One region of the Pseudomonas grandcourensis genome, then DNA from elsewhere that is predicted to be linked to it. Evidence: predicted binding sites of a transcription regulator. Region 1 holds the regulator's gene; the other holds the start of a gene.
The links. Region 1 encodes sigma-54, which starts transcription at its own class of promoters, with help from an activator protein. Its sites were predicted from a motif close to ANTGGCATNNANNTTGCTNT; they were not measured.

Region 1 (3,211 bases):
TCGGCCAGCTCCGGCAGCAGGCCGGCAGGCAGATTGTCGATGCAGTAGTAGCCGTTGTCCTCAAGAACGTTGAGGGCGGTACTTTTACCTGAGCCGGAACGGCCACTGACGATGATCAAGCGCATGATTACTGACCGTTTTGCTCGTCCAGGACAACCTGATACAGGGCTTCGTTGCTTGCAGCACTACGCAGCTTTTCGCGCACTTCCTTGCGGTCGAGCATGCTGGCGATCTGTCGCAGCAGCTCAAGGTGCGCATCGGTGGCGGCTTCCGGGACCAGCAGCACGAACAGCAGGTCAACCGGCGCGCCATCGATGGCGTCGAAATCGATAGGGGCGTCCAGGTGCATCAATGCACTGATGGGCGAAACACAGCCCTTGAGGCGGCAATGTGGAATGGCGATGCCATTGCCAAACCCGGTGGAGCCGAGTTTTTCACGGGCAATCAGTGCCTCGAAGACATCTTGCATCTCCAGGGCCGGCACTTCGCGGGCGATCAGATTGGCAATTTGTTCGAGGGCTTTCTTTTTACTGCCTCCCGGCACGTTCACCAGGGAACGGCCGGGGGTCAGGATACTTTCAAGTCGGATCATGGGTAGGGAGTGTTAACGACCGGTTGCGCCCTGAAGGAGGCTCTGGGTCTTTTCCTTATGCTTTTTGAGTTGTTTATCCAGCTTGTCGGTGAGTGCGTCGATCGCGGCATACATATCGGTATGTTCCGCGTTGGCGACCACTTCATTCCCGGGAATATGTAGCGTGGCTTCGATTTTCTGCTTCAGTTTTTCGACGGTCATCGTGACCTGCACATTAGTGATCTTGTCGAAATGTCGCTCCAATCGCTCGAGTTTTTCGCCGATGTAGGTGCGAAGAGGTTCGGTCACTTCCAGTTGGTGTCCACTGATGTTGACTTGCATACAGCTTCTCCTTCGTTGCCAGTGCATAAAGCGGTAGATCAGATGATCTACCACTGGAACGCTGTGGCGTGGCCCTACATCAACCGCTTGCGTTCGCTCGAAGGCGCGATCCCGAGGGATTCGCGGTACTTGGCGACGGTGCGGCGAGCCACCTGAATGCCTTGTGCCTCCAGTAAACCAGCGATCTTGCTGTCACTCAACGGCTTTTTCTGATTTTCCGCTGCAACCAGTTTTTTGATGATCGCCCGGATCGCCGTGGACGAGCATTCGCCGCCTTCGGAGGTGCTTACGTGACTGGAAAAAAAGTACTTCAGTTCATAAATGCCCCGGGGGGTGTGCATGAACTTCTGGGTGGTCACCCGTGAAATCGTCGACTCATGCATGCCCACCGCTTCGGCGATGTCATGCAGGACCAGCGGCTTCATAGCTTCGTCGCCGTACTCCAGAAAGCCGCGCTGATGCTCGACGATCTGGGTGGCAACCTTCATCAGGGTTTCATTGCGGCTTTGCAGGCTCTTGATGAACCAGCGGGCCTCCTGCAACTGATTGCGCATGAAGGTATTGTCGGCGCTGGTGTCGGCGCGGCGCACGAAACCAGCGTACTGGGCGTTGACCCGCAGCCGTGGCACTGACTCCTGATTGAGCTCCACCAGCCAGCGCTCGTTGTCCTTGCGCACGATGACGTCAGGAACGACGTACTCGGCTTCGGTGGACTCGATCTGCGAGCCCGGACGAGGGTTGAGGCTCTGGACCAGCTCGATGACCTGGCGCAGTTCGTCTTCCTTGAGCTTCATGCGACGCATCAACTGGCTGTAGTCGCGGCTGCCAAGCAGGTCGATGTAATCGGTGACCAGGCGCTTGGCCTCGGCCAGCCAAGGGGTCTTGGCAGGCAGCTGGCGCAATTGCAGCAGCAGGCATTCGCCCAGGTTGCGGGCGCCGATGCCGGCGGGCTCGAATTGCTGGATGCGGTGCAGGACGGCTTCGATTTCGTCCAGTTCGATGTCCAGTTCCGGGTCGAAGGCTTCGAGGATTTCCTCGAGGGTTTCGTCCAGGTAGCCCTGATTGTTGATGCAGTCGATCAGGGTCACGGCGATCAGGCGATCGGTGTCGGACATCGGGGCCAGGTTCAGTTGCCACAGCAAGTGGCTCTGCAGGCTTTCGCCGGCCGAGGTGCGGGTGGTGAAGTCCCACTCGTCATCGTCGTTGCTTGGCAGGCTGCTGGCGCTGGTCTGGTATACGTCTTCCCAGGCAGTATCGACGGGAAGTTCGTTGGGAATGCGTTCGTTCCAGTCGCCTTCCTCAAGGTTATCAACCGTAGGGGCGCTTTCCTGGTAGGAGGGCTCCTGGATGTCAGTGTTGGGCTTTTGTTCGGCGTTGTCGGCCAAGGGGTCGGAATTGTCGAAGTCGTCGCCTTCTTCCTGGCGTTCGAGCATCGGATTGGACTCCAGGGCCTCCTGGATTTCCTGTTGCAGGTCCAGGGTCGACAATTGGAGCAGGCGGATGGCCTGTTGCAGCTGCGGTGTCATCGTCAGCTGCTGGCCCATTCTCAAGACTAGCGATGGTTTCATGGCAGGGGCTTAACACCTTATTCGCCGGCGCACATGCGCCATCCACTACAGGGCGCCGGGGCGCCAAACTTAAGCAAATTATATGCCTGAAACTAAAGGGTTTGCCTAGAGCGCTGTAACAATAAAAACTATAAAGCTGTGTTGCTGCGCTGCCCTTGTTGAGGGCTGACCACGCTTGTCGGCACGAGGCGCTGGTGAGTGGGCCGGTCAGGTGCCCGGGCAACTGCCTGGGCACGGCTCAGCGCTTACAGGCGGAACTCATGGCCCAGGTACACTTCCTTGACCAGGTCGTTGGCCAGGATGGTCTCTGCGTCGCCTTCGGCGATCAGTTGGCCGTCATTGACGATATAGGCGGTTTCACAGATATCCAGGGTTTCACGAACGTTGTGGTCCGTGATCAGCACGCCAATGCCTTTGGCCTTGAGGTGGTGAATGATCTGCTTGATGTCGCCGACCGAAATCGGGTCCACGCCGGCGAAGGGTTCGTCGAGGAGGATGAATTTCGGGTTGGTGGCCAGGGCGCGGGCGATTTCCACGCGGCGGCGCTCACCACCGGACAGGCTCATGCCCAGGTTGTCGCGGATGTGGCTGATGTGGAACTCCTGCAGCAGGCTTTCCAGCTCCTTGCGACGGCCGGCCTTGTCGAGTTCCTTGCGGGTCTCGAGGATGGCCATGATGTTGTCGGCCACCGACAGTTTGCGGAAGATCGATGCTTCTTGCGGCAGGTAGC
Region 2 (3,211 bases), 2.9 Mb from region 1:
CACCTTTGAGCAGCTGGCGCATGTCCGATTTCAAGCCAATGCCGGCAAAGAAATAGAGCAGCAGGGTGTCGCGAACTTGCAGGTCGAATTCGATCTGGATGTTCAGGCCGAAGTACAGCAAGGACGTCACCGCCGCACAGACGAAGCCGCCAACCACCGATTCCGGGATGCAGTATTGACGCAGAAAGGTGTTGTGCTGGACGAGGGTCTTGCCGAGGAAAAGCAGGAGGATGGCGAGTGTAAAACTCACGAGGCCGTGAACCTGGAAGAGCTGTGAAGTCATTTAAGGCCTTCCTAAAAACTGGAAAATCATTATCAGGATTCGCTCGTTCAATGTTTAGACCTGTATCAATGAACGGTCGAAACAGCCTTGCTCGTCCAGATAGCTTCCCAGTCATCAGGTGCGTCTGTGCGCCAGGGGTGAGGACAGCCTAGCCTAAACGGAAAAACCCATCCGGTTTGGCACAGGCCGCCATCACGCTCCCGATGGCCAGTCAGACGCTGACTTCAGCGCTTGATCAGAGAGATCTTCGTTCCCTCGATACTGACCCCCGCCATTAATCCTTGCTGGTCGAAGATGAACGCGTAGGCGTCATCTTTCAGTGTCGAGCTGGACAGGTTCTTCGCGGCCCCTTCATCCACCACGACAACCGTTGGCCCCACACCGATTTCCCAACCCTTGGTTTCAGCGACATATTTCACGGCTTTATCGGTCATCAGAAAAACCGCATAGCCGTACGACTGGGCGCCGGCCTGCAGCCCCCATGAACCGCTGACGGAGTTGTAGTAGTTCTCGACTTTCGAGCCTTTCATCAGTACGCCTTCGCCATAGCTGCCGCCGAACACGAGACCCGCCTTGATGATGTTCGGGAAAACCAGCACCGCCTTGGCTTGGTGCGAGATGGTTTCGGAGAATGGATGGGTCTTGTAGAGCGTCTGCAACGCTTGTCGAGCGTCGGCATTGAGATCCTCGGCGGTGGCCGCTGCGGCATTGTTCAGGAAACCGGTCGATGCCAAGGTTGCAATCGCGAGGAAGAACGATAGGAAGAACCGCATTGATTGAGTCATTTGCGTACTCCGCTGAGGGAGCAGGGGGATGAGCGCAGCGGCAAGTGCCTGCGTCAAGCAGGAACCGAACCCACTGAGGTTATCCGGTGCACCCTGAAATGTGTGAATCGCAAGCATCGCTCCTGAATGAAGTGGGCCACTGGGCCACTGATCATTTGCGCTGCCATCAGCTGTTATGACCACTGCGTAACGGCCGGGTTCGCTGTCAGTTCTGCTTCGGGCCCGGTTTCACCTTGCGAAGGATTGAAATCGCTTCGTCACACGTTCAATGCAGGCAGCAAAAGGCCCGCGCAATGGCGGGCCTTCTGTTTGGGGTCAAATCCTTTTGTGCTTCCAATCTGCGCTCCATCTTGTGAGCGTTTCGTGAAAAGCATGTCGTAGCAATGAAAAAAGCCCGGCGTCGGTCGGGCTCTCTGTAGATGGGCCAAATCCTTTTGGCTGATCCCATTGTGCTTGGTGGATGTGACGACGACATGACAGGGCTGACAGGAAAAGCTGATCGCTACCAGAAACAGGCTTGAGTGCTGACGGGCTGTGGAATCGAGCTGTCCATGCACTTTTATAAAGCGCCATGGGCAACATCGTGCACCAGTCGGAAGCGCCGCAAAGCGCTTTTACCTGCGACAGCTCCAGCGTCGTGACAATCCCCCTTGGCTCAAGAGTCCATGTTTGCAGATAGTTGAAGTCTCTCTGTCGCTGACTGGCACAAAGGCTGCAAGGCTGTCATCAGGTCCACCTGGAGAGCATTCGTGTGGACAGCCCCCTCGGTCAACGACGATCGATTGGCCGGACAGGTCGTGGGCAACATCGGTGGATCAGGCATAGATGCCTGGTTTCAACACCGCAAAAGAACAGGCAAAGACGCCTGGAACCGAAAGGTTTCAGGCGTTTTTTTTGCTTTTAAAACCGTGATGGGCTCGGGCTGGGTGCTTTCTATGAATTCCAATGTTGCCACGTTGAACAAGATGCAAACGCTGATCGTGATCGGTAATGGCATGGTCGGACATCATTGTGTCGAACAACTGATCGAGCGGGGAGCGCTTGACCATTACCGGCTGCACGTCTTCAGTGAAGAGCCGATGCGTGCCTATGACCGTGTGCACCTTTCCGAGTACTTTTCCGGTCGTGATGCCGAGTCGCTGGCGCTGTCCGATGCGTCGCTTTACCAGACGCCCGGCGTTACGCTGCACCTGGGTGTGCCGGTACTGGAAATCGACCGCGTCCGTCGCCAGGTGGTCACCGCGCAAGGTTGCGTCACGTATGACAAATTGGTCCTGGCCACCGGGTCTTTTCCGTTTGTTCCGCCAATCGAAGGCGCCGAAGGTGAATCGCGCCTGGTCTATCGCACCCTGGAAGACCTCGATGCCATTCGGGCTGCGGCGGCCAATGCCCGGCGCGGTGTGGTGGTCGGCGGTGGCTTGCTGGGCCTGGAGGCCGCGAACGCGTTGAAGAGCCTGGGCCTTGAAGCCCACGTGGTGGAATTCGCGCCGCGCTTGATGCCGGTACAACTCGATGACCTCGGTGGCCAGGCGCTCAAGGCGCAGATCGAACGATTGGGCGTCGGTGTACACCTGTCCCGCGCCACGCAATCGATCAGCGCGGGCGAGCAGTACCGCTATCGCATGAACTTCGCCAATGACGAATTCCTCGAAACCGACCTGATCGTGTTTTCCGCCGGTATCCGCGCCCAAGACGCGCTGGCCCGTCAATGCGCACTGGAGATCGGTCCGCGCGGTGGCGTGGTGATCGACGACACGTGCCTCAGTTGCGACCCGAACATCTACGCCATCGGTGAATGCGCTTCATGGAACGGCAGCCTGTTCGGCCTGGTCGCGCCGGGCTACCAGATGGCGCGCAGCGTCGCGGCCCGCCTGTGCAACGAAGTCGCCGAGCCGTTCACCGGTGCCGACATGTCGACCAAGCTCAAGCTGCTGGGGGTGGATGTCGGCTCCATCGGCGACGCCCACGGCAACACCCCGGGTGCGCGCAGCTATCAATTCATCGACGAAACCAGCGCCAGCTATCGCCGCCTGGTGGTGGATGTCAGTGGCAAGCACGTCCTCGGTGCAGTGCTGGTCGGTGACAACAGCTATTACGACACCTTGCTGCAATACATGCAGAACGGCATCGCCTTGCCAGCAGA

Region 2: the regulator sigma-54 is predicted to act here: its motif matches at 1,950-1,969, upstream of nirB (nitrite reductase large subunit NirB).

What each region holds. Positions count from the first base shown of each region.
Region 1 covers NZ_CP150919.1:991,561-994,771, forward strand. The annotation lists gene rapZ (RNase adapter RapZ) at 1-125, opposite strand, end outside; gene ptsN (PTS IIA-like nitrogen regulatory protein PtsN) at 128-592, opposite strand; gene raiA (ribosome-associated translation inhibitor RaiA) at 605-913, opposite strand; gene AABM52_RS04260 (RNA polymerase factor sigma-54) at 988-2,481, opposite strand; gene lptB (LPS export ABC transporter ATP-binding protein) at 2,727-3,211, opposite strand, start outside.
Region 2 covers NZ_CP150919.1:3,865,639-3,868,849, reverse strand. The annotation lists gene gltS (sodium/glutamate symporter) at 1-283, opposite strand, end outside; gene AABM52_RS17265 (lipid-binding SYLF domain-containing protein) at 508-1,068, opposite strand; gene nirB (nitrite reductase large subunit NirB) at 2,004-3,211, shown strand, end outside.